DNA from 3 places in the Sphaerisporangium sp. NPDC005289 genome. Region 2 is predicted to be linked to each of the others. Evidence: riboswitches for the same ligand, from Rfam matches in the RefSeq annotation. Region 2 holds a riboswitch; each other region holds the start of a gene.
The links. A riboswitch is a leader RNA that binds a small molecule or an ion and turns the genes downstream of it on or off. The one in region 2 is predicted to bind thiamine pyrophosphate.
Positions count from the first base shown of each region.

Region 1: linked by a shared signal. The riboswitch ahead of ABZT47_RS20285 (cytosine permease) and the one ahead of thiO (glycine oxidase ThiO) in region 2 are both predicted to bind thiamine pyrophosphate.
Region 3: linked by a shared signal. The riboswitch ahead of tenA (thiaminase II) and the one ahead of thiO (glycine oxidase ThiO) in region 2 are both predicted to bind thiamine pyrophosphate.

Region 1 is NZ_JBEXGS010000011.1:44,124-50,085, reverse strand. Features, by position in the region: gene ABZT47_RS20295 (PAS domain S-box protein) at 1-1,039, opposite strand, end outside; gene ABZT47_RS20290 (methylated-DNA--[protein]-cysteine S-methyltransferase) at 1,201-1,764, shown strand; gene ABZT47_RS20285 (cytosine permease) at 1,830-3,182, opposite strand; TPP riboswitch at 3,173-3,299, opposite strand; gene ABZT47_RS20280 (rhodanese-like domain-containing protein) at 3,324-3,656, opposite strand; gene ABZT47_RS20275 (DNA-formamidopyrimidine glycosylase family protein) at 3,854-4,732, opposite strand; gene ABZT47_RS20270 (LCP family protein) at 4,808-5,962, opposite strand, start outside.
Region 2 is NZ_JBEXGS010000010.1:33,684-39,645, reverse strand. Features, by position in the region: gene pknB (Stk1 family PASTA domain-containing Ser/Thr kinase) at 1-108, opposite strand, end outside; gene ABZT47_RS18955 (thiazole synthase) at 202-960, opposite strand; gene thiS (sulfur carrier protein ThiS) at 1,091-1,291, opposite strand; gene thiO (glycine oxidase ThiO) at 1,356-2,519, opposite strand; TPP riboswitch at 2,513-2,625, opposite strand; gene ABZT47_RS18940 (FAD-dependent oxidoreductase) at 2,804-3,973, shown strand; gene ABZT47_RS18935 (Rv2175c family DNA-binding protein) at 4,065-4,397, shown strand; gene thiE (thiamine phosphate synthase) at 4,375-5,013, shown strand; gene ABZT47_RS18925 (polyprenyl synthetase family protein) at 5,032-5,962, opposite strand, start outside.
Region 3 is NZ_JBEXGS010000009.1:52,202-58,163, reverse strand. Features, by position in the region: gene purD (phosphoribosylamine--glycine ligase) at 1-260, opposite strand, end outside; gene corA (magnesium/cobalt transporter CorA) at 678-1,811, shown strand; gene tenA (thiaminase II) at 1,853-2,548, opposite strand; TPP riboswitch at 2,541-2,651, opposite strand; gene ABZT47_RS17580 (hypothetical protein) at 2,661-3,206, opposite strand; gene ABZT47_RS17575 (hypothetical protein) at 4,339-4,584, shown strand; gene ABZT47_RS17570 (hypothetical protein) at 4,625-5,161, shown strand; gene ABZT47_RS17565 (XRE family transcriptional regulator) at 5,263-5,962, opposite strand, start outside.

The DNA.
Region 1 (5,962 bases), on a different contig from region 2:
GGAACGGCGGGTGGACGCCGATCACCTCCGCCGCCGTCAGGCCGGTCAGCTCCTCCGCGGCGGGGTTCCACTGGGTGACCCGCCCGCCCCCGTCGAGCACGGCGATGCCGTCCGCGCTGGCGTCGACGACGGCGCGCTCGTGCGCCCGCTGCCGCACCGCGTCCTGGTAGGCCATGGCGTTGGCGAGCGCGATGCCGGCGTGCCCGGCGAGGAGCTCCAGCAGCTCCAGCTCGATGTGGCCGGCCTTGTGCTCGGCGAACAGCGCGTACAGGGCCCCATAGGGCCGGCCGCCGACCGCGGCGACGCCGAGCGCGATGGTGTGCAGGCCGGGCAGCTCCGACCAGATCAGCTCGTCCAGCACCGCCTGGTCACCGGTCTCCAGCAGCACGGTCTTGCCGGTGCGCAGCAGCTTGCCGACCAGGCTGGTGTGCAGGTCGGCGGTCGCGCCCTTCACCCGCTCCGGCAGGCCGTGGGTGCTCACCAGCCGCAGCCGCTCGTCCTCGATCAGCACGAAGCCGCCCGCGTCGGCCCCGGTCAGCTCGGTGAGGCTCGCGGCGATGCGGTCCAGGACCGGCTCCAGCTCCAGCTCGGCGTTGATGTCGCCCACCACGTCGGTGAGCCGCCGCACGAGGCGCGCGCGGCGGGCGGCCCGCTCGCGGGCGACCGCGTCGTTCTCCGCCGGGTGGTAGACGCTCACGTACCCGAGCAGCGCGCCGGCCTCCGACCGCAGCGCACTGATGTCCACGCCCACGTCCAGCAGCGAGCCGTCGCAGCGCAGGCGCTTGGTGCGCAGGGAGACCGGGCCGCCGGTGCGCACCCGTTCCAGCACCGCGTTGTGCTCGGCCACCAGCTCGTCCGGCACGAGCGGCGCCCGGCGCCCGGTCATCTCGGCCGCGGACCAGCCGAACAGGCGCTCCGCCGCGGGGTTCCAGATCAGTACGGTAAGATCACGATCGAGGGTTACGACGGCATTGGGCGAGCTCGCGATGACAGCGCGGGCAAAGCCGTCATCGAGGTTGTCTCCCCTGTCGTCACTCATGACCCCCATCGTGCCCGTTTTTGCCCCCGCGCCTTGGCACTTTCGATGTGCGAATCATCGCATTCGGCGCAGCGGCCGATGACATGGGCGCCACTCCCTCCGGCACGGCCGGGAGCAGGGCTCCCTCCGATACGCTGCCGGTAGGCGAGAGGGGTACGGCCATGACGACAGGGGATCTCGAGGCCCTGGTGCGGGTGACCGCTCCCGGCTATGTGGGCGAGACCCCGCCCGAGGTGGCCTTCGGCACCACCGACACGCCGGTCGGGCCGCTCGCGCTCGCCGTCACCGCGCGCGGCGTGGTCGCGTGCAGCTACGAGAACGAGCACGTCATCTTCGCCCGCGTCTCCCGCGAGATCGGGACGTTCATCGGCCCCGACCCGCGGCGCCTGGACCCGGTCCGGCGCGAGCTGGACGCCTACTTCTCCGGCAGGCTGCGCGCGTTCACCGTTCCGGTCGACCTGCGGCTGGCCACGCCCTTCGCCCGCACGGTGCTGCAGATGACGATGGCCGTGCCCTACGGCCGCGTGACGACCTACCCCGAGATCGCCGAGCGCATCGGGCGTCCGCAGGCGCTGCGCGCGATCGGCAACGCCCTGACGGCCAACCCGGTGTGCGTCATCGTCCCCTGCCACCGGGCGCTGGAGGCGCCGGGACGGCCGGGAGGTTACGCCGGCGGCCCCGCCGCCAAGGAGGTCCTGCTCCGCCTGGAGGCCGCGGCGGACTAGGCGCACTCGATCGAGGCCGGCGACCGGCTACGACGGGGCCACCGACTACGACCAGGCGACGGGTGCTACCGGGCCACCGGCGCGTCGGTGAGGGCGGCGCCGTCGCGGGCGCGCCGCCTCAGCAGGCTCACCAGCAGCGTCGCCAGCGCCGAGACGACGAACGCGGCCAGCGCCGCGCTCATCCACGGCTGCCGCTCGAACCCGATCAGTCCGCGGAGCGCCGCCCAGCGCTCGTCCCACCACTCCAGCGTGGCCGCTCCGGTGAACACCCAGTACGCCACGAAGCCGAGCAGCCATGGAACGAGCATCGCCCAGCGGGAGGGCGCGTCCTGCGAGGTGTCCCACCGCGCGGCCCCGCCCAGCACGAAGTAGTCGACCACGAGCACGGCGAACATCGGGACGAACACCGCGCCGATCACTCCGAGGAAGGCCCCGTAGGAGTTGACGTTGGCGAACAGCGCGACGCCGGTCGTCAGCACGCCCACTCCGACCGAGAAGACCCGCCGGTCGACCCGGGGCAGCAGGTTCTGCAGGGACATGGCCGTGGAGTAGACGTTGGCGAACGACTGGTCGGCCTCCCGCAGCACCAGGACGCCGAAGAACAGCGCGCCGAGCGGCACCGCGACGAACGCGTTCCACACCCGCTCAGGGTCGTTGCCGACCAGGGCGAGGGCGACGATGCCGAGCACCAGGCACGCCACCTGGGCGATCGTGTAGCCGGTGACCACCCCGGCGAACGCCGCCCGCCCGGACCGCGAGTGCCGGGCGTAGTCCGCCGCGACCGGGACCCAGGAGACCGACAGCGCGATCACGTAGTCCACGGCGGGGGCGAACGCGTTCCAGCTCCCGCCGCCCAGGTGCGGCGCCTCGCGCAGCAGCGCCACCGCGAGCCACACCATCGCGACGACCACGGCGGCCGTCACGAAGCGGCGCAGGAGGCGGATGGCGCCCAGTGGGCGGATGGTCAGGGCGATCGTCAGCGCCCCGGCCACCAGTACCCACACGGCGTACGGCACGGAGTCGCCGAAGACGGCCCGCGCGCCTTTGGCGATCACCCACAGCTCGAACGCCCCCCAGCCGAGCATCTGGACGATGTTCAGCACGGTCGGCAGGTACGACAGCCGGGCCCCGAACAGCCCGCGCAGCAGCACCATCGCGGGCGCGCCCGTGCGCGCGCCGGGGATGGCCGCCAGGCCCACCATGACGGTGCCGACCAGGCTGCCCACCACGGCGGCCAGCACGGCCGCGACCATGCTCAGCGGTGCGCCGCCCAGCGGGTCGAGAAGGTACAGGGCGCCGGAGAAGCCGAGCAGGCTCACCCCGAGGTTGGCCCAGAAGGCGCCCTGGTCGAGGAATCCGAGGGTCTTCGGAGGGGCCTCGTCGAGGGTCAGAGGGACTTCATCGACGGCGGACGTCATCGCACGCTCCCTACGCCGGCATTACCCGGACAGGTTCCGGCGGTCGGCGGCGCGCCCAGCCCTCGCTGGGAACCGCCCTCTCAGCCCGGTGACGCCCGAGCTCCCGCGCTATGTATTTTGCGCGATTATTACATTCGGCCGTCAGGCGACGTAGGGCTGCCCCCCGTTCTCGGCGACCATGGGACGCCCGGCCGCCTCCCACGAGTGCATGCCGCCGCCGACGTTGACGGCCTCGCGGCCCACGTGGTTGAGCCAGGCGGTGGCCTGGGCGGACCGGCCGCCGACGCGGCACACGACGTACACCGGGACTCCGGCGGGGATCTCCTCGACCCGCTGCTGCAGCGTGCCGAGCGGTATGTGGACGGCCGTCGGGGCGTGGCCCGCCTGCCACTCGTCGGGCTCGCGCACGTCGAGCAGGTAGGCGTCGTCGGGCACGGCCCCGGCCTGGATCTCTGGGACGGTCATGCCGACCATTGTCCCCGCTTCGCGAGCCTTCCGCCCGCTAACGGAGGGTTGTCGCGCCGTGACGCCGGGAAGTTTTCCCTTCGCGCACCGGGCGAAGCACCGCAAAACACCTCAGAGCCCCCGCGCGGCCGGCCACCTGGGACCACCACTCGCGCGGCGGGAACGGCCCCGGGGCGAGCGGGCCCACCGGACGAGCCGAGGCCGCCTCACTTGAGCAGCCGGGACATCCTGCGGTCGGCCAGCGGCTTGCCGCCGGTCTGGCAGGTCGGGCAGTACTGCAGGGAGGAGTCGGCGAAGGAGACCTCCCTGATCGTGTCCCCGCACACCTCGCACGGCTCTCCGGCGCGCCCGTGGACCCGCAGGCCGGACTTCTTCTCGGTCTTGAGGTCCTTGGCGGCCAGACCGCGCGACCGCTCGACGGCCTCGCGCAGGGTGGTGACGATCGCCTCGTGCAGGTCGGCGACCGCGGTGTCGCTCAGCGAGTCGGCGATCTTGAAGGGGGACATCTTGGCCGCGTGCAGCACCTCGTCGGAGTAGGCGTTGCCGATGCCCGCGATGATCTTCTGGTCGCGCAGCAGCCCCTTGATCTGCGTGCGGCTGCCGCTCACGATGCCCTTGAGCACGTCGGGGGTGAAGCCGGGCGCCAGCGGATCGGGGCCGAGGCTCGCGATGCCGGGCACCTCGACCGGATCGGTGACGACGTAGACGGCCAGGCGCTTCTGGGTGCCGGCCTCGGTGAGCTCGAAGCCCGGCGCCCGGCCGTCGTCCTCGGGGGCGAACCGCAGCCGCACGGCCAGCGGCCCCTTGCCCGGACGCACCGGCCTGGCTCCCGACAGATCCTCCCGCCAGCGCAGCCAGCCGCCGCGGGCCAGGTGGGTGACGAAGTGCAGCCCGTCGCAGTCGAGGTCGAGGAACTTGCCGTGGCGGGCCACGGCGGTCACCGCCAGACCGCCGAGCGAGGTGACCGGCGGCCGCACGGTCTTCAGGGCCTGGAAGGCCACCACGTCCACACCGGCGACCACGCGGCCGACGGCCCGCTCGCGCAGGAACTCGGCGAGCGACTCCACCTCGGGAAGCTCGGGCATGCCATCACACTAACCGCTGACCGAGGGTCCGCCCGGTGAGCGGCCGGCGGGCGCGCGCGGCCGCTCACCGCGGGCCTACTTGGTGAGCACGTCCTTGGGCACCGGCTTGTCCTCGGCCAGGGAGCCGAACAGCCGCAGCGCGCGCTGGGTGTCCCATTTGACGACCGCGGCGCCGTTGATGGTGGGCAGCGAGCCGATGGGGACGGCGGTGGCGACCGGGTCGCCGCTCATGGCCATCCCCAGCGACAGCAGGTCGAAGGTGCCCGTGCCGCCGTCGACGGCGACCGAGTCGGTGGCGGCCATCGCCAGCGGCACCGAGCGGAAGGGGTTGACCAGCACGCCGGGGCTCGCGGCCTTCTTGACCACGGCCGAGAAGAACTGCCGCTGGCGCTGGGTGCGGTCGAAGTCGGGGATCGCGCCGGTCGCCCGGGTGCGGACGAAGCCCAGCGCGGTGCCGCCCTCCATGTCCTGGCAGCCCTTCTTCAGGTTGATGCCGGCCTTGGGGTCCTTGATGTTCTGCTTGACGCAGATGTTCACCCCGCCGATCGCGTCGACGATGCCGACGAAGCCGCCGAACCCGATCTCCATGTAGTGGTCGAGGCGGATGCCGGTGACCTTCTCCACGGTCTTGGCCAGCAGTTTGGGGCCGCCGAAGGCGTAGGCGGCGTTCAGCTTGTCGCTGCCGTGCCCGTCGATCGGCACGAACGAGTCGCGGGGCAGGCTGACCAGGGTCGGCCGGCCGCTGCCGGCCGGCACGTGCAGGAGCATCATCGTGTCGGTGCGCTTGCCGACGGCCCGGCCGGTGGCGAGCTTCTTGCGCTGGGCGGCCGTCAGCCCGGCCCGGCTGTCGGAGCCGACCAGCAGCCAGTCTTCGCCCGGGGTGGCCGCCGGACGCCCGGCGTAGTCGGTGAGCGAGTCCACGACGTTGAGCCGGGAGTTGATCCAGAAGAACCCGCCGACGGCGAGCACGATCAGCAGCACCAGCACGACCGCGAGGACGCGGAGCACCAGACGGCCGATGCGCCGGGGAGGACGAGGCGGACGAGGCGGCTGGTCGCCGCCCGAGCCGCTTCCCCCGCCGGGCGGCTGCGTGCCGGGCAGCGGACGCACCGGCGCCTGCCCCGCGCGCGGCTTGCCGTACACGCGCGACGCCCTGCCCCGGCCCTCGCCCGAAGGCGCGGTGGGCGGGGCCTCGCCTCCCGCGCCGTACTGCTGCAGGACGGTGGCGTC
Region 2 (5,962 bases):
CAGGGCCAGGTAGACAGCGGCCATGCCGCCCCGGGCGATGCGGGATTCGACCCGGTACCGCCCGTCCAGCAGCCGCCCTAGAAGGGGGTCCGCAACCGTCGTGTCCACGGGAGTGAGTTTACGGGCGGTTTGCCGGGGGGAGGGCAAGCACATCCCAAACCGATGCCGACATGTTCTCCCGTCCCCAAGGGGTCATCGTTGTCACCTGGCACGCGGCTCGATCGCCGGCGAGGAGGCCTCAGCGTACCGCCGCCGGGGGATCCGGCCGGCGAGGCGCGCCATGCGACCTGCCAGAACGGCCTCGCGCATCGCCGACGCCATCAGGCCGGGCCGCTGGGCGCGGGTGACGGCGCTGGCGAGCAGGACCGCGTCGCATCCTAGCTCCATCGCCAGGGCCGCGTCGCTCGCCGTGCCGATGCCGGCGTCCAGGATCACCGGGACGGCCGCCGCCTCGACGATCAGCTCGATGTTGTGCGGGTTGCGGATGCCGAGACCCGAGCCGATCGGGGAGCCCAGGGGCATCACCGCCGCGCACCCCGCCTGCTCCAGCCGCCGCGCGAGCGCCGGGTCGTCCCCGATGTAGGGCAGGACGACGAACCCGTCGGCGACCAGCCGCTCGGCGGCGTCGAAGGTCTCGATGGGATCGGGGAGCAGCGTGCGCTCGTCGTTGATGACCTCCAGCTTCACCCAGTCGGTGCCGAGCGCCTCGCGCGCCAGGCGCGCGGTCAGCACGGCCTCGCCCGCGGTGAAGCAGCCCGCCGTGTTGGGCAGCACCTTGACGCCCCGGCCGCGCAGCACGTCCAGCACCGACCCCCGGGCCGCCGGGTCCAGGCGCCGCATGGCGACCGTGGTGATCTCGGTGGCGGAGGCGGCCAGCGCCTGGTCCAGGACGTCCAGCGAGGGCGCGCCCCCCGTCCCCATGATCAGCCGGGAGGTGAACTTCTCCCCGGCGATGACCAGCGCGTCTCCCGCCTCGTCGAGGTCGTGCCCCGGCGCCGGGTGCGCCCCGGTGGGGTCGAGGTCGTCCCCGGGCGCCCTGATGGCGCCGCTCCGGCCGATGTCGTGTCCCGCCGCGGGGCCGGCGCCGTGGTCAGCCACCTTGCACCGCCGTCAGCACCTCGACGCGGTCGTGCTCGCTGAGCGTGGTGGACTGCCACGCGCCGCGCCGCACCACCTCGTCGTTCACCGCCACCGCGACGCCCGCGCCCGACGAGGTCAGCTCCTGGACCGCCCGGGCGACGGTCGCCCCGGCGGGCAGGTCGCAGGACACACCGTTGATCATCACATTCATCGCCGTTCCGGGGCGCGGGAGGGCCCTGGCCGCCGCCAGGGCGCGCGCCCCGTTCCTCCTTCGTTCATCGGTGGGCCTCGGTGAAGCGCAGAGGGGAGCAGAGCGCCGCGAGAGGGACGAGCCCCGGGTCGGGGTCGCCGGCCACCAGCTCGGCGGTGAGCGGGCACAGCAGGACGCCGCCCCGGTGGTGGCCGGTGGCCAGCACCAGCCCGTCCACGCCGCTCGGGCCGATCACCGGCAGGTTGTCCGGCGTTCCCGGGCGCAGCCCCGCCGCCAGGTCGACCACCTCCAGCTCGGTGATCCCGGGCACCAGCTCGCGGGCGTCGCGCAGCAGCTCCCACAGCGCCCCGGCGGTCACCCGGGTGTCGAACCCCATCTCCTCCTGCGTGGCGCCGAGCACGATCTCGCCGTCGCCGCGCGGCACGAGGTAGGCACGCGAACCGTGCACGACGCCGCGCACGCACCGGCCGAGGAACCCCGGAGCGCCGCGCAGCCGCATGATCTGCCCCTTGACCGGGCGCACCGGAGGGAGCACCTCGGGGGGCAGGCCCGGAAGGGAGCCCGACCACGCCCCCGCCGCCAGGACGACCAGCCCGGCGCCGATCGCCGCGCCGCTCGCGCACCGCACCCCCCGCACGGGCCCGTCCGCGGAGAGCAGCCCCGTCACGCGGTCGGCGACCACCGGCACGCCGCGGCGCGCCAGCGCGGCGAGCAGCGCGGCCGTGACGCGGCGGGGATCCACCCAGGCGTCGCCGGCGACCAGGATGCCGCCCCGGACGGAGGGGGCGAGCATCGGCTCGGCACGGCGGCACTCCCGCCCGGTGAGCCGCTGGACGGGCAGCGACAGCTTCTCCAGGAAGCCGGCCACCTCGGACAACGCCGCCAGGTCGTCCGCGCCGAAGGCCACGTCGAGCGTGCCCTCGCCGCGGTGGTCGACGTCCACCCCCGACTCCGCCGACAGCTCGGCGGCGAACGCCGGCCAGCGGGCCAGCGAGGCCAGGCCGAGCCGCAGCAGGGGCTCCTCGGTGTAGGCGACCTCGCTGACCGGGGCGAGCATCCCCGCCGCCGCGTGCGAGGCGCCCGAGCCGGGCGCGGGGTCGACGACGACGACGGAACGCCCGTGCCGGGCGGCGCGCCAGGCGATCGAGAGCCCGATGATGCCGCCGCCCACGACGACCATGTCGGCGTGCCGCGCGGCGTCGGCCGGGGGCGCGTTCGACACCTGCATCTGAGTCCGCTCCCTTCGCCGGCATGACCCGGATCAGGTTCGTGGCGGTCGAGGGCCCTCAGCCCTCCTCTCAGCCCGGTTTCGCCGGACTCCCGCGCGTGGTGGACCCAGCCTAATCCCGTCCCTGCGCGGCCGGGGACAGCGGGAGAGGCGGTCTGTTTCCGCCCTGGTACGGCATCGCCACCCGCTTGAGTGGTCTCATCACTGCCCGTATGGGACAGTGAGCCAATTTGTTACCAAATCGCCGTTGGCGAGTTACCGTCCTGGCCGCTTAGGGTCAGGTTGTGAATCATGTCGTGGTGGTGGGGGCCGGACTGGCCGGCGTGCGCAGTGTCGAGGCGCTACGGGCGCGCGGATACCGAGGGCGCGTCACTCTGATCGGCGAGGAGGCCCATCGGCCGTACGACCGGCCTCCGCTGTCCAAGGCCGTGCTGCTGGGCGAGCTGGACTCGACGGTCGTCGACTCCGATCTCGGCGCGCTGGACGTCGATCTGCGCACCAACGTCTCCGCCAAGGGGCTTCGCGAGGGCGCCCTGGAGACCACCGAGGGCGAACTGGAGTACGACGGCCTGGTCATCGCCACCGGCGCCACCCCCGTCCGGCTGCGCGGCGAGGGCACCCAGCACGTGCTGCGCACCATCGACGACTCCCTGGCCCTGCGCGCCGCGCTCGTGCCCGAGTGCCGCGTCGCGATCGTCGGCGCCGGGTGGATCGGCGCCGAGGTCGCCACCGCGGCCCGCCGCGCCGGCTGCGAGGTGACCGTCGTCGAGGCCGCCGAGTCACCGCTGGCCGTGGCCCTCGGGCCCGAGGTCGGCGCCCGCACCGCCTCCTGGTACGCCGAGGCGGGCATCGACCTGCGACTCGGCACGATGGTCGGTTCGATCGACCCCGGCGGGCTGACCATGATGGACGGCTCGTGGATCCCGGCCGACGTCGTGGTCACCGGCGTCGGCGTGCGCCCGAACGTCGCCTGGCTGGCCGGCTCGGACGTCGAGATCGACAACGGCGTCCTGGTCGACGAGCACCTGCGCACCTCCATGGAGGGTGTCGTCGCGGCCGGAGACTGCGCCAACTGGTGGTCGCGGCGCTTCGGGCGGCGCATGCGCGTCGAGCACTGGGACACCGCCCTGAACGCCCCCGAGACCGCGGTGGCCACCCTGCTCGGCCAGTCCGCCGTGTACGATCCGGTGCCCTATTTCTGGTCCGAGCAGTTCGGCCGCATGGTGCAGTACGCCGGCCACCATGACGGGGGCCGGCTGGTGCTGCGCGGCGACCCCGAGACCGACCGCAAGTGGGCGGCGTGCTGGTTCACCGCGGACGACCGGCTGGCCGCCATCCTCACCGTCGACCGTCCCCGTGACCTGGTCCAGGGCCGCCGCATCGTCGAGGGCGGGCAAAGAGTCGACGTTGATCGGGCGATCGACCCCTCGATACCCTTGCGCGACTGCTTGTGACCCCCTGCGGGGTGTTTGAGAAGAGGCGCGACGTGGTAGTTGTGGTTCCGTGACGCTTTCTGTTGCACAGATCGACCGCGAGACTGATCAAATGGTGGGGGAGTGGCTTCCCCTCACGGAAGTGGGCAGGCGGCTCGGGCTCAGCACCGGGCGCGCCAAGCAGCTTCTGAAGGACAAGAAGCTCATCGGCGTCCGCCGCGGCGGCCCAGAGCCCGAGGTCCCCGCGAAGTTCATCGCCGGCGACGACGTGGTGAAGGGCCTGCCGGGCACCCTCACCGTGCTGTCCGACTCCGGCTACGACGACGTCGAGGCCCTGCGGTGGCTGTTCACCGCCGACGACTCCCTGCCGGGAGCCCCCATCGACGCGATCGTCGCCGGTCGGCACACCGAGGTGAAAAGGCGTGCCCAGGCGCTCGCTTTCTGACGCCAGGCTCTACCTCTGCACCGACGGGCGCCGCCGCCAAGGCGATCTCGACCAGTTCCTGGACGCCGTCCTCGCCTCGGGCGTGGACATCGTCCAACTGCGCGAGAAGGGTCTGGAGGCCCGCGAGGAGCTCGCGCTGCTGGAGGTGTTCCGCGCGGCCTGCGACAGGCACGGGGCGTTGCTGGCCGTCAACGACCGGGCCGACATCGCCTACGCCGCGCGCCCCGACGTGCTGCACCTCGGCCAGGACGACCTGCCCGTGGCGGTCGCGCGCGACATCCTCGGCCCGGACGTCCTGATCGGCCGCTCGACCCACAGCGACGCCGAGGCCTCCGCCGCGGCGGTCGAGGAGGGCGTCGACTACTTCTGCTGCGGGCCGATCTGGCCGACGCCCACCAAGCCGGGCCGTTTCGCTCCGGGCCCCGGGCTGCTGAAGCACGCCGCGGCCCTGGCGGCCGATCGGCCGTGGTTCGGCATCGGCGGCATCGACCTCGGCACGCTGGACGAGGTCATGTCGTACGGGGTCACCCGGGTCGTGGTGGTGCGCGCCATCACCGAGGCGGAGGACCCCGGAGCCGCCGCCGCCGAGTTCGCCCGCCGCCTCACGCCCGGCTGACCCCTGGCGGGGCCGTCGTCAGCTGCGGCGGGTCGTCGCGGCCACGGCGAGCTCGTGCAGGGCCTCGCGCGCCTCGCCGGTGATCGGCGCGCGCCCCAGGGACGTCAGCGCGTCGTCCAGATAGCGCTTGATCATCTCTTCGCTCGCCGCCAGGGCGCCGGTGTCCTCGATGATCGCGCGCAGCCGCTCGACGCCGTCCTGCTCCAGCTTGGGGTCGCCGAGAAGCAGGCGCACGTCGGCGGCCTGCTCGGGCGTCGCCTCCGACAGCGTGCGCGCGATCAGCATCGTGCGCTTGCCCTCCCGAAGGTCGTCGCCGGCGGGCTTGCCGGTCTCGGCGGGGTCGCCGAACACGCCGAGCACGTCGTCGCGGAGCTGGAAGGCGATGCCGACCTTCTGCCCGTAGTCGACGCACAGCCGGTCGATCCACGGCTCGGGCGCCCGCGCGGCCATCAGCAGCCCGAGGCGCAGCGGCTGCTCGACGGAGTACTTGCCGCTCTTGTGCAGCGCGACCCGCAGCGCGCTTTCGAAGGTGCTGCGGCCGTGCGCCTGCTCCAGCAGGTCCAGGTACTGCCCGCACATCAGCTCGGTGCGCATCAGGTCGTGCACCGGCTCGGCGGCGGCCAGCGCCTCGGCCGGCAGCCCGCTCGTCCGCCACATCTCGCCCGACCACACCAGCAACAGGCTTCCCAGCAGGACCGCGGCGCCCTCGCCGAACTGCTCCGCCGACCCCTGCCACTCCGAGTCCTCGTGCAGCGACTGGAACCGCCGGTGCGCCGACGGACGGCCCCGGCGCATGTCGCTGGCGTCCATCACGTCGTCGTGGATGAGCGCGCTGGCCTGCAGGAGCTCCAGCGAGGCGGCGGCGGTGAAGATGGCGGCGTCCTCGCCTCCGCCCGCGCCGCGCCAGCCCCAGTAGCAGAAGGCCGGGCGCAGCCGCTTGCCGCCGGCG
Region 3 (5,962 bases), on a different contig from region 2:
ATGCCCGCGGCGCGGACGGCGTCGGCGACGCCGGCCACCAGCGGCGCCTCGGGCCCGATGACGACGAGCTCGGCGCCGAGGCGCGTGGCCAGCGCCACGACCTGGCCGGGATCGGTGGGCACGACCGGGTGGAGCGTCGCCACCGCGGCGATGCCGGCGTTGCCGGGGGCACAGTGGAGGTCGGACACCGCGGGGTCCAGGGCGAGGGCGCGGCACAGGGCATGCTCGCGGCCGCCGCTTCCAATCACAAGAACGCGCACGTGGGGAGTCTACGGGGCGGGTCTGGGGTCGCCGGACGCCGCGCGTGTCGCCGCAGGTCGGGGCATGTAGGGGGGCGTCCGCCGGGAAAGAACGGCCGGTCTTAACAGGCCGGGCGGCGGCGTTTTGTGAACTTCCACATGATCGAGTGATCCCGTGGGGATGTAAGCTGTGGGCTGAAGCCTGCCTGTGGTAAGTTAGGGCGGCTTTGGGCCGTCTCTCGGGAGATTGGAGGTGGAATCGGGATGACATCTGGTGATCCCAGCAGTACGTGCTCGCGCACGTACGTCGTGCGCAAACCCGACCACTCCAATTCGGTGTCCGACTGAGAGCCACACGCCTGTTCTTTTCTGCGACGTTCGTCGTACTTTGATGCTTTCCGCGTGTGGGTTACTGAGGTCGGGCGGGAAGGGACCGCCATGCGCTCGTCCACCCTTTTCCAGCGGATCAACCTGCACCAGCGCACCACTCACGTGCGGTTCGGCGCCTCGGCGCCGGTCACCTCTCTGCGTCGTGAGCCGCTCAACGGCCGCTGCGTTCCGCCGAGTGACTCCCTTGTGCAGTACGGCGCGTACATCGCCGGCAAGCGTGTCCACGTGTCCGGCATCCCGGAGGCCGTGAGGCTGGTCCGCGAGCACAACGCCGCGTCGGAGACCGGCGGCGCCTACGTCTGGGTGGGGCTCCACGAGCCGGAGGCCCCCGAGGTCGAGTGGCTGGCCGAGGTCTTCGGGTTGCACCCCCTGGCCGTGGAGGACGCCATCAAGGCGCACCAGCGGCCGAAGGTCGAGCGTTACGGCGACTCGCTGTTCGTCGTGCTGAAGACCATCGCCTACCTCGACCACGATCAGCTGACCGCCTCCAGTGAGATCATCGCCAGCGGCGAGATCATGGTGTTCGTCGGCTCCGACTTCGTGGTCACCGTGCGCCACGGCGAGCACTGCCCGCTCGCGGACGTGCGCGGCCGTCTGGAGGACAAGCCCAAGCTGCTCTCCCGCGGCCCCTCCGGCGTCCTGCACGCCATCGCCGACCACGTCGTCGACCGCTACCTGTCGGTCGCCGACCAGATGCAGGCCGAGCTGGAGGAGGTCGAGGCGGCCGTCTTCGCCGACGTCAGCTCCCGCGACATCGGCCGCATCTACCAGCTCAAGCGCGAGATGATCGAGATGAAGCGCGCGGTCACGCCGCTCCAGACGCCGCTCGGGGCCCTGCCGCAGCGCCGCATGATCCCCTCCGAGATGCGCGAGTACTTCCGCGACGTCGTCGACCACCTCTCACGAGTCTGCGAGCAGGTCGAGTCGTCCAACGAGCTGTGCAACTCCATCCTGCAGGCGGCCCTGGCCAGGTCCAACGCCCTGGCGAACGAGGACATGCGCAAGATCTCCGCCTGGGTGGCCATCGTCTCCGTGCCCACGATGATCGCCGGCATCTACGGCATGAACTTCAAGCACATGCCCGAACTGAACGCCGTCTGGGGCTATCCCCTCGTCATCGGCGTCATGCTCGTCATCTGCTCCCTCCTCTACCGCGGCTTCCGCCGCAACAGCTGGCTCTGACCTGAGGGACGGTGTGCCGCCCGCCGTCCCCGCGCGTCCGGTCAGACGGGCCAGGTCTCCTGGCGCCAGGCGGCGTCCCAGAACATCCACTCGTAGCGCGAGGTGGTGACGAAGTGCTCCAGTGCGCGGGCGCGCTGGCCGCCGGTCGCCTCGGCGCCCGCGTGGTCGGCGAGGGAGACCACCCGGCGCACCACGCTCTGGAAGGTCTCGTCCCCGTAGGCGGCGATCCACCGGCGGTACAGCGGGTCGGGTGAGGACTCTTCCAGCAGCGCCTCGCCCACCCGGGCGTAGATCCAATAGCAGGGCAGCACCGCCGCGAGCCCGTCCAGGAACGACCCGCCGTACACGGTCGCCAGCAGGTAGCTGGTGTAGGCGCGCGTGGTCGGCCCGACCGGCTGCCCCGCGGCCTGCTCGGCCGACCCGCCGAGGTCGGCCATGAACGCCGCGTGCATCTCCTGCTCGGCGGCGATGGCCCCCACCGCGTCGCTCGCGAAGGCCCGCACGTCCTCCTCACGGGGCGCCTTGGCCGCGCACAGGGCCAGCGCGCGGGCGTAGTCCCGCAGGTAGTGCGAATCCTGCACGACGAAGTGCCGGAACGCCGCGCGCGGCAGCGTCCCGTCCACCAGCCCCCTGATGAACGGGTGGTCGAGGATGGCCTTGTACGTCGGCGCGATGGCCTCCCACAGCTCCTCGCTGTACGGCCGCGCCTGCGGAACGACGGATTCGGACGTCGTCATGTGACCAACTCCCTACGCCGGCATGACCCGGACAGGTTCCAGCGGTCTGCGGCCACCCAGCCGCACTCTCAGCCCGGTCCACCGGACTCCCGCGTCCACTCTCGGCTCGAGCCTAGACCGTCGAGGCCCCCCACCGGGAGTGCTCCTGCCTCCACTCCCTCGCGAGCTCGGCCAGCATCGTGTGGTCGTCGTCCAGATCGCCGCCGCTGTTCTCCCCGGTGATCGCGGTGAACCCGCCGGACGCCTTGGGGTGCCCGGCGTCGGCGGCCCGGCTGAACCAGGTGGCGGCCAGCCATTGATGCCCACGGCCCGCGTGGATCGCCGCGAGCCGGAAGGCGGCCTCTGCGTGGCCGTGGCGCCCGGCGAGCTGGTAGAAGAAAATGGCGAGGCTGATCTTGTTGCCCTCGGTCTCGTAAGCGGTCGCGTAGACGTACGCCAGTTCGGTCGCCGCCTTGCGCGGAGCCGGGTGCGCGCGCAGCCGCACCGCTTCGTCGTCCCCCGCCGCCGCGGCCTGGTGGAGCCAGTCGCGGGCCTCGGCGAGCCGGTCGTGGAGCAGGGTGATGACCCACAGACGCAGGCATGCCTGGGCGTCGCCGGCCTCGGCGTGCCGGACCAGCCGGGCACCGGTGCGGCCGAACCACCGTAGATAGCGCCGCATCGGTACCGAGATCGGCGGATCGGCCTTGCGGGGCGCCGGTGGAGGGCCCTCCACATGGGCGACGAGGTCAGGCGGCCATCCGATCGCTGGGGAGGGATCGGTGTGGACGGGTGCCGGTGGGCGGCTCTCCACATGGGCAACAGGGTCTGGCGGCCATCCGGGTACCGGGAAGGGCTCTGCGTGGAGGGGGGCCGGCGGAGGGCTCTCCACATGCGCAACGGGGTATGGCCACTCGAACACTGGGGCAGGCGCATGGGCGACGAGGTCAGATGGCCACCCGGGCGCTGCGAAGGGCTCGTTCTGTACGGGTGGGAAGCGGGGCGGTCCGAGCGGCGGCTCGATGGCCGGTGCGGCGGGAAACCCCGATGGGGCGAAGGCGCCCGGAAACTCGGTGAGGGAGGTCGCGGCAGGTGGGCCTGTCGGAGCGGGGGACGGAGACGGCTCGGCGCCGGTGGAGAGGGAAGGGCGTGCGGCGCACCAGCGGGAGTGCCAGTCTCCGAGGCCGCCGAAGGCCGTGACGTCCAGCCCTGTGTCCGCCGCGGCCCGGTGGCAGGCGCTCACGAACGACGCCACCCATGGCCAGGGGGGCAGCCCGTTGCGCTTGCCGGTGAGGATGTCGTGCGTGGTGCTCTCGGCCAGCTCTCTCGACCGCCGGCCGTCCTCGGCGGGCGCGTGAGACAGCCGGCGTAGTTCGGCGAGGGACGGCATGCCGGCCAGTTCCCGCAGGTCGTTCAGCCGGCCGATGAAGGCCGCCACGCCGGGGTGATGTCCAGTCATGCCCTCCGCCGAATGAGTGATCGACGATCTACGTCAGGTAATGGAGTCATGGTTGCACCAACCGGGGCAATCTGACGGCCGAACCTGAATTCCACCTTGTCCGGACGTGGCGCCGGATGTTCCGCTGGGAGAATCCGCAGGCCACCGAACTAATCCGAACAAATCCGGATGGATCCGGATAGGTAGGGATGGTCCCGGCGGAAGACATCCCGGCGACGGTGGGCGAGGAGCCGGGAAACGTCGGTCCCGGGCCATAGGCTCCGGAGTCGTCCGGAGATGTTTGGGTCGGTCGTGGCCCCGCGCGGCGTCCTCCATCGTTGGTTCGGCACCCCTTCACCCCGAGAGAGAGAAGTCGATGCTGTCCTACGCCACCGTCACCCGCGCCACCCGTACGGCCGGCGCGGGTGCCGAGCCCCCGCGCCGCGCGACGCCGCAGTCTCGCCAGGCACGGCTGGACGCCGAGCTCCTCGGGCTGTTGGTCACCACCTGGGCCGTCCGCACGGGGCGCATCCCTCCCGCGCGTCCGCCACAGCAGCTCACCGCCGAGGAACTGATCGAGTTCTGGTCCGACGACCACACCGCCGGCGGGAAGGCCCGATGAGCCAGGCCCCGCCGCCCCGACGTCCACGGAGCCCGCACCGATGCCCCCCGACCACCCCCTGACCCCCGCACCGGCGGCCGCCGCGCCGGTGACGGCCGCCGTACCGGTGACCGCCGCCATACCGGTGACCGCCGCCGCGCCGGAGGATCCGCCCGCCGCCTTGGCGCGGCTGGTCATCACCGCCCGGCCGTTCCGAGGCGAGTTGCAGGGCGAGTTGCACGCCCGCGTGCCCGCCCCCGCGACCCGCGGCGCGATCACCATGCTCGGATGCGTCGCCGTCGCAGCACTGCTGCTGCTCCTCGCCCCGGCGGTGCTGATGTACCTCGCCCCTCGCGCAGGTCTGTCTCCCGGTTGGGTCACGGCGCTGCTGGCGGGCGATCTCATCTGCGCCGCGATGTGGCTGCTGTTGAGAGGACGCGGCGCGACGCGAGCCGGCGGCAATGGGTGCCGGACGCCCCGCCCACGGAGAACACCCCAGGCGGCCCACTCAGACAGGGCCGCGGTGCAAACCACTCACGGCCGCCGCCAGCCCGGCCGCCTGCCCGCTCGCCCAGATCACCGGAATGACCGAACGTAGCGAGCCGGCTATGGCCTGGCGAGGGAGTCGGAGCGCCCCCTGGGGCGCGGAGGCGAGGACCTCCGCCTGTATCCACTCAACCTGAGCCGGAGCGCCTTGCTTCAGGGGACGAGGTGGAGGCGGGGGCGGTGGTCGTGGATGCCGAGGAGTTGGCGGACGCGGGGGAGGTGCCAGGCCAGCTGGGCGGCCAGTGCGGGCATGGTGAGGCCGGTCTCGGCGGAGGCCAGGTCGAACGCCTGGCGCAGCAGCACGGGGTGCTCCCCGGGGAAGCCGGTGATGGCCTCGTTGGCGAAGCCGGGCTGGTCGCGCAGGACGGCCAGGCGCTGGTAGGCACGGCCGGTCGAGGAGTCCGACAGCAGGCCGACCTCGCGGCAGCGGTACAGCAGCGAGTCGACCGAGACCCCCCAGGTGTTCTTGAGCTCGGTCAATTTGCGCAGGTCGAGGCGCCGGGGAAGCTCGGGGAGGATGCTGTCGCGGGGGGTGAGGAACTCGGCGGCGAAGGCGTCGGCCTCGCGTTCCTGCTGCAGGTCGCCTGCGGCCGTGTCGCCGTGCAGCACGAGGTGGCCGAGCTCGTGGGCGGCGGTGAAGCGGTAGCGGTGGATGTCGTCGAACCGGTTGGCGGTCAGCACGACGATCGGGCGCGGCAGGTGGGAGGTGGAGAAGGCGTCCACCGTGGTGGCGTCCTCGTCGGGCGGCGGCAGCACCACGACGATGCCGTGGGCCTCCATGTGGCGGACGAGGTGGGCGATCGGCCCGGTGCCGAGCGCCCAGTGGCCGCGCAGGGCCTGGGCGGCGGCGGCC